3 regions of the Pantoea sp. sgz302252 genome follow, and region 3 is predicted to be linked to each of the others. Evidence: predicted binding sites of a transcription regulator. Region 3 holds the regulator's gene; each other region holds the start of a gene.

Region 1 (5,022 bases), on a different contig from region 3:
CGGGGCATAATCTCTCCCACGGGCTCAGGGGCACCAGGGCCGGGTGATGCTCACCGGTAACCTCCCGATGATCAGTCGGGGATCTTCTCCGCAGAAACGGAGAAGATCAAGACATAAGGGCCGGGGTGAGGGGAACAGTTCTGGACTTAGAAGTGCGTATTCACACTCAGATAGTAAGTCCGCCCAGACTCGTTATAAGTCTCAGCCCCCGCACCGTACATATACCCGGTTGCGCCGCCAGTGGTTTGGGCGTTACCTGCGCGCCAGTGGCGTTTATCGAACAGGTTGTCGATACCCGCCGTCAGGCTGACGTACTTGGTCGCATCCCAGGTGCCGCTCAGGCCAACAATGCTGTACGGGCTCACTTCGTTGAGTTCGCTGCCGGTCGCTGGTTGGCCTTTGTAATTGTACTTCTTCGGTTGCTGTTTGCCATACCAGGTAAAGGTCGACTGCACCGAGAAGTCCTGCACCACCTGCCAGCTCAGCGTTGAGTTCAGGGTATATTCCGGGATGATCGACAGACGATCGCCGGTTTCCTTGTTCTTACTTTGCAGCATATAAGTGATGTTGTTGGTCCAGTTCACGGTGTCGGTAACCGGCACGTTCAGCGTACCTTCCAGGCCTTCAACCACCGCTTTCGGCACGTTTTCCCACTTATAGACATCTGTCCCGGCGGCGTTGGAGTACACCGGCGCATAGCCCGCTTCAATCTTGTTGCGATAGTCGTTACGGAACCAGGTCGCGCCTGCCAGCCAGCCGTCGCGTTTGAACTCCAGCCCAATCTCTTTGTTGATGCTGGTTTCGGCTTTCAGGTCGTCATTGCCTTGCAGGTAGCAGCCGCTGGCGCTGGCATAGCAGCCCTGGCCTTTACTGTAGAGAATGTAGTTCGGGTTGGTCTGATACAGGCTTGGCGCTTTATAGGCGCGGGCGATGCCCATTTTCAGGGTGAAGTCATCCCACAAACCTTGTGACAGGTTCAGCGATGGGCTCCAGTTGTCGCCCACAATGCTGTGATGATCGTAACGCAGCGCAGGCGTCAGCATGGTGGTGTCGGTGACTTCGATATTGTCTTCAGCAAACAGCGAGAAGATTTCTGCCTGAGAGTAAGGGCTGCGGCCGGTGCTGCTAAAGCCTGGGATCGTGCCGCCCATAAAGGTCTGGGTGTTCGAGCCGTTATCCTTCATCTTCTGCTGATTCCACTCGGTGCCGAGCGTCAGGTTCTGATTGAAGACGAAATCAATCGGGATGTTCACTTCGCTGTGCAGCAGGATATCGTCGAGGTCGATATCGACGAATTTATTGCTATTGAAAATTCCCTCGGTGCCGCCTGCCAGGCCTTCGCCTTTGCGTGAGTTGCGGGTGTGCTCGTATTGCACCCAGTTGCTGGTGGTCAGGCCGTTATCCCAGCCGCCGTTCCAGGTCAGAGAGAAGTTCTGGCGGTAGAGGCGGTTGGTCTCTTTGCCGTAGTTTTCTTTGACGAAATTGTTGGTGTTGGTGTTCTGAGTATCGCCCGCATAAAGGTTGTTCTGGCGGCTGTAGCCTGCCTCCAGCTCCAGAGACTGCATCGGGGCGAAGTCCCAGCGCAACAGGCCGTTGATGTCTTTGTTTTCAACGCCTTCACGCCCGGCAGGCAGGGTATTCTGGTAAATACCGGTACGCTCAGACTGATGGCCCTGGTTGATATCCCAGGCATCGGCCTGTGTTTTATCGAGGTTACCGAACAGACGGAAGCTGAAATCGCCGCCCATCGGGCCGGTCAGGCTAAAGTTGGTGCGTTTGGTGGAGCCTTCGTCTTTGTGCTCCGGCAGGTTCATGTAGGTGTCCCAGGAGCCGTGCCACTCGTTGCTGGCTTTTTTGGTGATGATGTTCACCACGCCGCCCGCTGCGCCGTTGCCGTAACGGGCCGCAGCAGGGCCACGAATCACTTCAATGCGCTCAATCATTTCTGGCGGAACCCAACTGGTATCGCCGCGGGTATCACGCTCGCCACGCCAGCCCAGACGCACAGAGTTACGGCTGGTGACAGGCTTACCGTCAATCAAAATCAGGGTATTTTCCGGGCCCATCCCGCGAATATCAATCTGGCGGTTGTTGCCGCGCTGGCCGCTGGTGGAGTTGCCGGTGAGGTTTACCCCAGGCATGGTGCGGATGATTTCAGAGACGTCGCGAGCGGGAGGTCTTTTGCGAATTTCCTCTGCGGTGATGGTGGAAACGCCCGGAGCCTGCAGGTTCTGCTGAGCCGCGGTGACAACCATCGTTTCATCATTCGCCGTGGTTTTCTCCTCAGCGGTTCCCTCGGCGTGCAAAGGAAACGCCACCCCATAAATCCCCAGATTGACCAGTAAGGCCAATGATTTGAGCTTGTTATTCATTATCGTCCTGCTTGGCAGTTGTGTGTGTCAAAAACGCGCGTCAATACGCTATTGCAAATGCAAATAGTTATCAATAATATTATCAATAATTTTTAACGTGTAACAAAGCATTCCACAGCAAACACGGGGTTAACGTGATGCAAACGGCAGTAACAGGGAGTGATGAGTGGTGGAAAACCCTCCACGGGCCGCAGTGGCACAGGGAAGGTGACCAATGCCATGTCACGTTTTACTGGCGTGATCCTGCCGGAAAGGAAGAAACATCGCCGTACCAGCGGGTGTGGATTTACATCACCGGCGTCACCGATCATCACCAGAACGCCGTGCCGCAGACGCTGTCCCGTCTGCCCGGCACTGACGTCTGGCAGTGGCAAACCACGCTGCCCGCCACCTGGCGTGGGAGTTACTGCTTCATTCCGGTGACGACTGAAAACGATTTTGCTGCCTCTTTGTTTCACACCGACAAGCCCGACCGCCCGTTGCTGCGCGAAGGCTGGCGAAAGCTGTTGCCCCAGGCGATAGCCGATCCGCTGAATGCGCAAAGCTGGCGGGGTGGGCGAGGCCATGCGGTTTCAGCGCTTTCACTGCCTGATGCGCCTGTTCAGCCCGGCTGGGATTTACCCGACGTGCCGTACGCGCCGCCAGTCTGCATTCACTGGCATAGCCAGCGGCTGGGAAATTCGCGCAAAGTGTGGATTTACACCACGGGTGAAGCCGCAGAACGGCCAATGGCGCTGCTGCTTGATGGCCAGTTCTGGGCCGAAAGCATGCCTGTCTGGTCGCCGTTGGCCCGGTTGACCCGCGAAGGGCAGCTTCCGGCGGCGGTGTATGTGCTGGTGGATGCCATCGACACGGCGTACCGCGGCGCAGAGCTGCCCTGCAACACTGATTTCTGGCTGGCGCTTCAGCAGGAGCTTCTCCCGCAAATTCAGCGTATCGCGCCTTTCAGTGAGCGTGAGCAACGCACCGTGGTCGCCGGGCAAAGCTTCGGTGGCTTAGCGGCAATGTTTGCCGGGCTGAACTGGCCGCAGCGATTTGGCTGTGTGCTAAGCCAGTCAGGTTCTTACTGGTGGCCGACACGCGGCGAAGGTCACGGCGGCGTGATCCTCGAAAAACTTTCTCGCGGTGAAGTTTCACCGCAGGGCTTGCGTATCTGGCTTGAGGCCGGGCGACGTGAACCGATTATCTTTCAGGCCAATCAGGCCCTCTTACACCAACTACAGCAGACACAGCAGCCGCTTTTCTGGCGTCAGGTTGACGGCGGACACGATGCGCTGTGCTGGCGAGGTGGACTCACGGCCGGGCTGATTGCGCTCTGGCTGCCACTCGTCACGGCATAAGCGCGCTTTACGACAGGAGTTTGGTATGCAAATCAGTAACCCTTTCGATGATGCGCAAGGGCAGTTCTCTATTCTGCGAAATGCTCATCATCACTACAGCCTGTGGCCGCAGCACTGTGCGTTGCCCGAAGGCTGGCGTGTTGTATGTCAGCCGCAATCGGCGGAAGCCTGCAATGCCTGGCTGGCAGAACGCTGGACGACCCTGAATCCTTCTTATTATGCCGGAGCCCGCCATGAGTGAACGTTTACCGCTGGTGGCGGCACAGCCGGGGATCTGGATGGCGGAGCAGCTCTCCACGCTGCCTAATGCCTGGAGCGTGGCCCATTATGTTGAGCTGGAAGGCGACATCAACGGCGCGCTGTTTCAGCAGGCGATTGCAACCGGCCTGAATCAAACAGAGACCGTGCGGACGCGCTTTGCGCAAGAAAATGGCGAAGCCTGGCAGTGGCTTGATGATCAGACGTTCGCCACGCCAGCCCTGTTCGACTTACGCGGTGAGGCCGATGCCTGTGCCACAGCAAAAGCGCAAATGCAGGCTGATTTAGCCCAAAACACGCGTGTGGATAGCGGAAACCCGCTGGTCTGCCATCAGCTTTATCAGGTCGCAGAAAACCGCTGGTACTGGTATCAGCGCTACCACCATTTATTGGTCGATGGCTTCAGTTTCCCGGCCATCACCCGCCAGATTGTCCAGATTTATAAAGCACTGCTGAGTGGCGAAACGATGCCCGACTCTCCCTTCACGCCTTTCGCTGAAGTGGTGGAAGAGTATCAGCGATATCGTGAGAGCGAAGCCTGGCTTCGCGATGGAGCTTTCTGGGCTGAACAGCGAAAAAGCCTGCCATCACCGGCATCGCTTTCTTCTGCGCCGTTGCCTGGGCGCGCCCATTCCACTGCCATCTGGCGATTGAAGCTGACAGCAAACAAGCAAGCATTCACACGATTAGTTACAACATACTTAAACCCGCGAACTGATTTGGCGCTGGCACTGGCGGCACTGTGGCTGGGGCGTTTATGCGGGCGCAGTGACTATGCGGCGGGGTACATCTTCATGCGTCGCATGGGCTCTGCGGCACTGACGGCAACCGGGCCGGTGCTGAATGTGTTGCCACTGGGCGTTGAAATTCGCCCGCAGGAAACGCTACCTGAACTGGCTGAGCGACTGGGTTCTCAGCTGAAAAAAATGCGTCGTCATCAGCGCTATGACGCCGAACAAATCGTCAGAGACAGTGGCAAAGCGGCTGGCGATGAACCGCTGTTTGGGCCGGTGTTTAACGTCAAAGTCTTTGACTATCAGCTTGATTTCGAT
Region 2 (5,022 bases), on a different contig from region 3:
TTCCGACTGGATTCGCGCAGATTTGCCCTTCCATCCTCTGATTATGATGAAAAATAGCAGCCAGTCCGCAGTGAACCTGCTACAAGGCGAGTTCACGGTACGCGAAGAAGATCCGGCATGGGGCCGCCATCTGCAGCGGGTGGCATCAGGTATGGTGATATTCACGCTGATATTGATTATCAGTGCCAAACTTTTCAACTGGTGGCAGCTTTCACAGCAAGAATCATTGCTAAAACACGAGATCCTGGCGCTGTACCAAAGTTGGTTCCCGCAGGACAAACATACCCATAACCTGAAGTTTTATTTTGAACAAAATATGAAAAATGCACCAACCACCTTTCTTCCTGAGCTAGCAAAGCTAACCGCTTATCAAGAGAAGAACCCACAAATTGCCATCGATAAATTAGCGTTTCAGCAGAAAATGGAACAGTTCACTTTGCAGATTACTGCCGGCGATCGTGCGGCGATTGATGCTTTTGTCGAATTAACAGCCAATGATTTTCACTTTGCCATTTCTAATTTAGCCCCATCTTCATCAGGTATCACCGCAACGCTGATTCAGCGGGATAAATCATGAAACAGTGGCTGATGCTGAAAAATGAACGAGAGAGACGGATGATACTGATTGCCGCATTTATGTTGGCAGTGATCGTTGTCTGGTTCGGGATTTTAACACCGCTCAACAATCAGATCGCCAAATCGCGGATCCAGGTCAATGCGCAACGCAACCAACTGGAATGGATGGTTAAGCAGACACAACGCCCTGGTGTCCCCTCCAGGCAAAGGACCGAGAAAGAAAAATTGACGGAAGTCATTAATGCCTCAGCCATTCGCTTATCTCTGCAATTCTCTAAAATCCTCGCTGATGAACGAGGAGTCACTGTTAGCCTGGAACAAATTTCTTATTCCACACTCTTGCGCTGGCTTGAAGTTCTCAACAACGACTACGGCATTCAGGTCGTAGCAATAACGATAGTCTCCGGGCAAGTAGGTAGTGTCAGTGTTCAACAACTTACACTCCATTAACGAGTCAATGAAATAACAAGGAATATACTTCATATGAACGAAGGATGGCAGTAAATGGCGTATATCACATCATTACCCGCAGGGTTTTATCACACCTGTATTACTATTTTAGGCTTGCTGATGGGTAGTTTTCTCAACGTCGTCGTCTATCGCTTGCCGTTGATGATTCAGAATGATGATACCCAGTCCGCGCATAATTTTAACCTGAGTGTTCCGGCATCGCATTGCCCGTCCTGTAAACACTCGCTGAAATACTGGCAAAATATCCCCTTGCTGAGCTGGCTGCTGTTACATGGAAAATGCCACTATTGCAGCGTAACAATCCCCAAACGGTATACCCTTACCGAAGTGGGTTGTGCCACTATGTTCCTTGGCCTCTCATTCCTGTTTACAACACCGCTGAGTTTAGTGAGTGCATTGCTGCTTTTTTGGTTTCTTCTGGCACTCAGCCTGATTGACCTCGCAACTTACCTGCTTCCTGACAGCCTGACCCTGCCACTGCTCTGGACGGGATTACTCATGCATTCCATTTCCAGCGAGGTGACACTTCAGGATGCAGTGTATGGTGCTGTCGCAGGCTATCTGATGTTGTGGATCTTGTACTGGGGAGTCAAGTTAATCAGCGGCAAAGAAGGAATGGGATACGGTGATTTTAAACTGCTCGCGGCACTGGGTGCCTGGATGGGTTGGCAGATGTTGCCATACTTGTGCATTCTCGCCGCGATGGCGGGTATCGTTTTCGCTCTGGTACGGGTTGGGCGTTATAAAATGTTAGTGCAAATTCCTTTTGGCCCTTGCCTGTCGCTGGCCGGTGCACTGGTTTACATCAGCCAGCAAAGCAGAATAATCTGGCTGATGTTTAGCTAAGTCTGCAAAGACTATTGGGATTCTTCCTTTAACTGGGACTGGATATAATTCTGAATGCCAATACGTCCTATGAGTGCCAGTTCAGTTTCGAGCCAGTCGATGTGATGCTCTTCATCTGCCAGGATGTTGATCATTAAGTCACGGCTCACATAATCATGAGCCGCGTTGGCGTGAGCAATGCCAGCGCGTAAATCTTTCGCCCCTTCAAGTTCCAACAGCAAATCAGACTTAAGCATCTCCTCAACATCTTCACCAATACTAAGCTTACCAAGATCCTGCAAGTTTGGGAGACCTTCCAGGAAGAGGATCCGTTCAATGTAGAGATCCGCATGTTTCATTTCATCAATGGATTCGTGGTATTCGATACCATTGAGACGCATTAGCCCCCAGTTTTTAAACATACGGGCATGCAAAAAGTACTGATTGATAGCAACCAGTTCATTTCCAAGAAGTTTATTGAGATGAGCAATGACTTTTTTATCGCCTTTCATACATAACCCCTCCGTTCCGGTATCTAAAGCGTAGATCCGGTTCAGAGTAAGTCAAAGAAACACTAACTTTTTAGCGATGATTTTTCGGCAATATTGCCAAACTGTGTTATCTGCTGTAATTCATCTTTCATTATCTGGCGCGCAACTCGAATGCACTTACCGCATTGCATACCCAGCGGAACAAACGTTCTGAGCTGCTGAAATGTCCTAGGCTGATAGCGGCGAACGGCCTGCCGTATCGCTTTATCACTGACACTGTGGCATAGACACACGTACATAGAAACCACGCATTGAACAAATCCTGAATTAACTTTAAATGAGAATGGTTATTATTGCAATGTCAGGGACAATTATTTTCAAAGCATGTTATTTCTCTGTGCAAAAAGGGCCGGTAATCCTTTAGGGAAACCAGCCCTTGCATTCACTTCACTCTCAATCCTCGAAGATCAATATCTCAGAAAAAGTAAGATATCATTTTGCCAATACTTCCGGCGTAATGGCCAGTTGAGACAAGACTTTCAAACGTTTTGAGTTTGGTTCGCTTCCATCAGCAACGACAAATAAATACTCATCACCGACTTTTACCTTTGAAAGATCATATGTTGAATAGTAGCGGGACTTCATTAAATCCGCGACCATATAGCTATTTTGACTGGTATGATGGGCCACACCGTTCATCATATAAACTGAACCTGAAAGTTCTGAGCTGGTGATGTTTCCATTACTGTCTTTATGGTCAATAACCATATTTAAATATTGCCTTGTCTGCTGAAGTGATGGATCAACTTCAACGTTAAAGTGGAGTTGCCCATTAACCTTATCGAAATAAGTTTGTTTTACGTCCCGGCTCTCTGCAGTATTCAGCATAGCCTGTGTGACAGTTAAACTGGTATAAACCTTGCTTTCATCTGCAGCATCAGCAATGCTAACCTGCACGTTGGGTTCAAGAAAAACACTCATCGAGATACAAACGCTGACTTCCTCACCACCTGTATCTCCTTCAGTACAATCACCAGCACCACCGAATCCTTTACCGTTGCCAAAAGTATAATCTCCAACCTTACCGGTTGTAGGGCTCGGTACCAACAACTTGAACTCTTTATTATTGAAACTGGTGCGATCAATCTTCCATTTCAATACCGCTACCGGAGAATCATTGACATCGTCACGCGCCGCCTGAAAATCTGTGATATGTGGTTGATCAGCTGCCGAAGTAAGAATTGTTTTAACAATGCTACCTAATTCATGCTGCGATGTATCACCGCTCAGATCCCATATTATTGCCCCACCAAAGCTTTGGGTATTAATGTAATCTACTTTTTCCTGAACAGATTGCGGGTCATCGTAAGTCAGGAATTCTTTCGTTTTGGCATTATAGAGATAAGGTACTCCAGATTCACTATCCCAGTAACGAGTGTAATCGGCACTGGCCGCTTTGTCTTTAAGAACATACCACGGGTTAGTTCCGGTAAATTCGCCCACGTCATCCCATGCACCATGAACTGTCGCGGAGCCAGTAGCAAATAACCCCGGCAGATCAGGAACGATTTCAGTAGGAGCCACATCGCCCCAACCACGACCATAGAATGGGATTCCCATCATCAGCTTATTTTTTGGCACCTGCCAGGTAGTCACATATTCCTGCATTGCAGATGAGGCGTTAAGCTTAGGATCGGTATCCTTGCTGTTGGCATATAATGGCGCGTTATGGCCCGTGACTGGCTCAAATGCACCGTGTATGTCATAGGCCATCACATTTACTGAATCCAAAAGCGGTGCGGTAACGACAGGATTGATAAACTCTATATTCTTATAATTAGTGGTCACTGCTGCAGATAACTGATAATACCAGTCGTCTTGTAAACCAGCAGCATCCAGTTTGCTACGCAACAAAGTAATCAGGTTGGTAAACTGGTTTTTCTCCTGATCATTATCTGGATACTCCCAGTCGATATCGACACCGCGGAATTTCCATTTCAACATGTAATCTACGATACTTTGCGCTAAGCGCTCTGTGGCTTCTGGTGTTACGGTAGCGGCCTCGAATGCCCCTTCTTGTGAATTATCCCATCCGCCTACCGATAGCATATTGGTAATGCCCTGGTGGTTCGAATCCTTCGCAATTTGTTTCATCAACGTAGGTGCTTGAGCAGTATCGTGAGCTGTAACAACACCATTTTCAATGACAGCAAAACCATAATTCAAATGTGAGATTTGTGAATAATCAATTTTATCCGGTGTAAAATTGTTATGAGCATCATAAACCCCCCATTCAGGGAAATAGCCAATAACTTTACGTTGCTGTGCGACTGACTTTTTTTGAGAAGCTTGATAATCTAATGCTTTCTGGCCAGTCCAGGGAGTAAAGTAAAAAGTGCCGAGTATATTTTCTCGTAGGTTTGTCGGCTCACCCTTTAACCAAACTGAATTTTCACCGGGGATTTCACCTGGGTTAGCCCACCATTGATTTGTCCAGTAGTAATCGTTATAACGGACCGTTGTTTGAGGCGTGCTGTAGGTACTGTTAGCGTCATAAAGGGGAGTTTGGATAACTTTAGAATCCATGTTAGCCACAATGACTGTGGTGGTCCCCGGGAAATTATTACCTACACCAGCATCTACGCCGTCAGCAGTAGTA
Region 3 (5,022 bases):
AAAAAAGTACCAAAGGTATCAGTGAAAAGAAAAAATTGTGTGTTAAAGAAGTGAAAGTTACGAATCAATTTAAAAAGATGATGCAGGAGACGCTGGATGCTACCAGAAAAGTGTTGTTTCAGAGGCAAGTAGATCTAAGTGTGCAAGGCTGGAATGATGAAAAACAGGAAGAGTTTCAAGGCATATTTGGTGTGAAGGGCACTGCGGTCATAACAATTGACAGTAAAGAGGAAAAAGAAAAAATAAAAGAGGCTGATACAGAGACGGCATTTGATCCTTATATAGAGAAAAGAACTGGTATTACAGCTTATCAATTCATGAAAGAGAGTGTAGACCGTTTGATTCTTATAGCTGAAAAAATAACTGTTGAAGATCCTAATGATATAGAGTCACGTCTTCACGGTAATTTTGTTAACAAAACGGATAGGAATGATGCTTCAGCTAACGTTACGGCCGATCAGACATATCTCTTGAATCCTGTATTTTACAATAGCACGCTGCGTATAAATATATGTCAAAATTTTGTATGCAAGCCGCTTACAGGAAAAAACTCCAGGGTATCTACACTTTGTCATGAACTTTCCCATTTTTATCGAAATGGTGCACAAGGTGAATATGGAGGGATGGGTACCGATGATATGCCAACTAAGGGAGGTTTTAATAATAATAAATCCTATGTGAAAAATGCTGATGCATTAAAAATTGAGCACAGTCAGTATGTGTTTAAAAATGCATATAATGTTGAAAGATATTTTGAGTTGACATCAGTTAGTGAAGATGTGTAGGGATAGTAGCATTTATAGATAACCGATTGGAAGCGGTATGTTTATCTGGAATGTTTTAATTGATCATTGAATAGTGGGTTGTGCCATGAATAATAATTCATATTTAATAAAAATAACAGCGGCGCTAATGTGTACCCTTCACTTTTCGTGTGCGCTTGCAAGTGAAGATGTTATTCTCCAAAAATACACATATGGATATCCTTATTCCAGTGAAGGACGGCGTAATAAGGCAATGACTGATCCTTTGCCTGGTGCGGATTTAACCCTGGATGGAAAGGTTGGGAAAATATATTCTTACTATAGTTTGAGCGAGGAAGGAAATAGCGTGATGCAAAAAAAGAAACATATTTATGCTCATCTTTTAGTTCAGAATAGAGGTCATGATATTGTTGCTAAGGTTGGTTTTTATAACCGAAGCCATCAGACATATTATATCCATAAAAGTAGGCTTGCTATAGATGATCCGGAGTTTTACCCTTTATATGGTCATGCATTTTCAATAGCTTCGGATGGCGTGAGTTCATATTACCTTGGTCATCGATGGCATTTTGATGATGAGGTTAATGAAAGTAGAGATGGATGGGAGGAAATTCCAGCAAGAAAAATTTATTCATTTACAATTAAATTGAACGCTGCATATGCATTCTTGCCAGGGAGACATCATTACAATATAGGTTCCTTAGAGTATTCTATCGTCAATAAGCAATGGTTTGTTGATCAGGAAATATACAAAAACCTCTTTTCAATTCTTGCGTTGACTTACTTTGATTGCCAGGTGAAAAAGGATGAACCCTATGTTCTGAAAGTTAATGAGTTGTGTACTTTAGATGATTCTTCTGACATTAGCATAGGAGAGTTTTTATATAATTTAGATTTTCATGGCTTTGATCCCAATAATTATTTTGAGATAAGAACTAATCAGATTGTGATTGACATAGATGGAGATAAGCTAACATCGCCTTATGATGACACTGAGGGTGGTGGTCGATGAAGAGAAAAATATTTAATGCTAAACAAAATATTTATGTAGGTAAGTGAAATGAAAAATATAATAATAAATGGAAAGAAAAACCCACCAGCACATCTCTGCTGGTGGGTTTTATACTACGGATACTGATTATTTATCAGTATCGTCGTGTGCATGTTCATCTTCACGGCAGTCGCCTTCTGCGCAGTGACCGTAAAGATACAAGCTGTGGTTGGTCAGACGAATGCCGTGTTTAGTGGCGATTTCGCGCTGACGCGCTTCAATGGAATCATCACTGAATTCAATCACCTTGCCACAGTCGAGGCAAATCAGGTGATCGTGATGATGTTGTTGTGTCAGTTCGAAAACAGATTTACCGCCTTCGAAATTGTGGCGGGTGACAATGCCGGCGTCGTCGAACTGGTTCAGAACGCGATAAACCGTTGCCAGACCAATTTCTTCGCCCATGTCGATAAGGCGTTTATAGAGGTCTTCCGCACTGACATGGTGATTGTCCGGCTCCTGAAGCACTTCCAGAATTTTTAAACGAGGAAGCGTGACTTTCAGGCCGGCCTTCTTCAATGCGGTATTGTTGTCAGTCATGCGGAATCAGTCCTGTTGCTATACGATACACTTCCTTATCAGGAAGCATTACTAAGAATGAATTCAGGATAATGCGTCTCATTATAGAACTGTCAACCTTAAATGAAAACCGCAATCCCTGAGCAAAGTATGCTTTTCAAAAACGAGGCGTCCGGCAAAGCGAAACCTCAGACCTCGTCAAAACAGTGGACATTGTACAGACATGCGGCCAAAAGTTAAAAATTTGTAGCGATTAATTTGATTGCTTTTAGCTATTAATGTCACACAACCTATCGCTAATACGGCGCAACGCAGGCGCTGCGCCGTCACCCAATCAGGCGTTTTTAATCTCTTCGAGGTGCAGCTCTTCAGAAATCTGCTTAACCCATTTCTCAACACGCTCTGCGGTCAGTTCTGGTTGACGGTCTTCGTCAATCGCCAGACCGACGAAGTGATCGTCATCAGCCAGGCCTTTAGAGGCTTCAAAATGATAGCCCGCCGTTGGCCAGTGGCCGACGATAGTTGCGCCGCGTGGTTCAATGATGTCCCGGATTGTGCCCAGTGCGTCACAGAAGTACTCTGCGTAGTCTTCCTGGTCACCGCAGCCGAACAGCGCGACCAGCTTGCCGTTGAAGTCTACCTCTTCCAGCGTTGGGAAGAAGTCGTCCCAGTCACACTGCGCTTCACCGTAATACCAGGTCGGAATACCCAGCAGCAGAATATCGAACCCTTCGAGATCTTCTTTGCTGCTCTTGGCAATGTCATGCACTTCAGCAACGTCTTTCCCAAGCTGCTTCTGAATCATCTTCGCGATATTTTCGGTATTGCCGGTGTCGCTGCCGAAGAAAATGCCTGTAATTGCCATGAGTAAAATAACCTCTTGAAACGTATTGAAATGGTGGTGGAATGTTGCCCACAGATAAAGGCAATGATAGCAGGAGGTGAAGTGCGCGGAAACAGCAAACGCGCTGGACTGCACTCTCTGCTACATGAAAGTGACGTTTTGCTGGATTTTCAGACAAGTTCCTGGCGATGCAGAGCGGCCAGTTGTTGCATCAACATCTCTTCGATGAGTTCGCTGCGGCTCATGTTTCTGGCGTCAGCCAGTTCATTCAGCGCATCAACGGCGTCGTTATTGAGCTTCAGCTCAACTCGCTTGAGACCTTTACTCTTGTCACGTTTAAGCTGATTACGCTTATTAATGCGTAACTGTTCGTCGCGTGAGAGCGGATTGGTTTTCGGCCTTCCCGGGCGACGCTCATTTGCGAACAAATCTAATGTCGTTCGGTCCGTTTGTTCTTTTGCCATGATTCAGAGTGACTTCGGGGAAACAAGCCGCCGGACGACAGGCCCGGCGCAGATAGCGCGCAATCATACATCAGCGAACCCCACACGCCAACGCCGTGAGCCACATTGGCGTGCGGTCGCTCGCATTTTAATCATTCAGCCAGATATCGGCGAATGGCGCGGAGCACAGCGTCCGGTTTTTCGGCATGCACCCAGTGTCCTGCGCCTGCAATAATATGCGCTCGGGCTTGCGGGAACTGAGAGAGCAAATCATCGCGATACTCTGGCGTGACGTACGGTGAGTTTCCGCCAGGAATGAACAGGGCAGGGTGATCCCACGCAGGAACAGTCTGCCAGCCAACAATATTGGCATACTGATCCCACAAGACGGGCACGTTAAAGCGCCACGCGCCCTCGACAAACGACTTCAGCAGAAACTGAATCACGCCTTCTTCATTAAGATGCTCGCGCATCACTTCAGCGGCTTTTTGACGCGTTGCCACGCCCGCTTCGGTCACGGCGTTAATGGCCGCAAAAATCTCATCGTGACGACGGACGTGATAATCCACGGGGGCGATGTCGATAGCGACCAGCTTATCCACGCGATTCGGCGCTAACGCCGTGAAGGCCATCACCGCTTTTCCGCCCATTGAATGACCCATCAGCGTGGCTTTTTCAATGTTATGGGCATCAAGGGTGTCTAAAAGATCCTGAGCCATCGCGGAATAAGTCATTTCAGATGAACGCTCTGACTGGCCGTGATTGCGCATATCAACTTGCAGGATGTCATGGTCGCTCACGAGGTCTCGGGCGAGGATCCCTAAGTTATCCAGACTCCCAAAAAGGCCGTGTACCAGGACGATGGGAGAATTATTGTGCGGGTTTTGTGCAGTTTGCGCTCGGGTATGTAAATTCATGGCAAAGTTCTTTTTTTCGCTTCGTCGGGTTAGGGTATCATGTTGAACATTCTGCCACCCGGCTGCAACACTCAGTAGTCGTCTGAGTTTTTGCCGACACGCTATCCGCTGTTGGGTTTTGACTTTATAATCCCAACGACTTGTATTCAGAAAAGATATCTCACTGGATTAAGATGAAAACGATCGAAGTTGATGACGAACTCTATGCCTTTATCGCTAGCCACACCCGGCACATCGGCGAGAGCGCATCCGACATTTTGCGGCGCATGCTGAAATTTTCCGCTGCCTCGCAACCCGCAGCAACCGTGGTCAAAGACACGCCGGTTCAGCCTGCTGCACCGGTCGTCGCCGCCGTGAAAAAAGTCTCATCCCGAAAAGAGAACGTTCGCGCGGTGCGTGAACTGCTGCTTTCTGATGAATACGCCGAGCAAAATAAAGCGGTTAACCGCTTCATGCTGGTGCTGACTACACTTTACTCCTTAGA

What was found. Region 3 encodes Fur, which represses iron uptake genes when iron is present. Its sites were predicted from a motif close to ATAATAATGAGAACNACTATCAA; they were not measured.
Region 1: the regulator Fur is predicted to act here: its motif matches at 2,430-2,452, upstream of fes (enterochelin esterase).
Region 2: the regulator Fur is predicted to act here: its motif matches at 2,701-2,723, upstream of bfd (bacterioferritin-associated ferredoxin).

What each region holds. Positions count from the first base shown of each region.
Region 1 covers NZ_JBLFJW010000018.1:100,324-105,345, reverse strand. Annotated here, with positions in the region: gene ACLW56_RS14975 (TonB-dependent siderophore receptor) at 147-2,372, opposite strand; gene fes (enterochelin esterase) at 2,510-3,712, shown strand; gene ACLW56_RS14965 (MbtH family protein) at 3,738-3,953, shown strand; gene entF (enterobactin non-ribosomal peptide synthetase EntF) at 3,946-5,022, shown strand, end outside.
Region 2 covers NZ_JBLFJW010000038.1:2,010-7,031, reverse strand. Annotated here, with positions in the region: gene gspL (type II secretion system protein GspL) at 1-577, shown strand, start outside; gene gspM (type II secretion system protein GspM) at 574-1,026, shown strand; gene ACLW56_RS21785 (A24 family peptidase) at 1,081-1,893, shown strand; gene bfr (bacterioferritin) at 1,905-2,384, opposite strand; gene bfd (bacterioferritin-associated ferredoxin) at 2,447-2,662, opposite strand; gene ACLW56_RS21770 (glycoside hydrolase family 18 protein) at 2,856-5,022, opposite strand, start outside.
Region 3 covers NZ_JBLFJW010000035.1:54,263-59,284, reverse strand. Annotated here, with positions in the region: gene ACLW56_RS21240 (hypothetical protein) at 1-785, shown strand, start outside; gene ACLW56_RS21235 (hypothetical protein) at 871-1,776, shown strand; gene fur (ferric iron uptake transcriptional regulator) at 1,903-2,355, opposite strand; gene fldA (flavodoxin FldA) at 2,669-3,199, opposite strand; gene ybfE (LexA regulated protein) at 3,349-3,642, opposite strand; gene ybfF (esterase) at 3,774-4,538, opposite strand; gene seqA (replication initiation negative regulator SeqA) at 4,712-5,022, shown strand, end outside.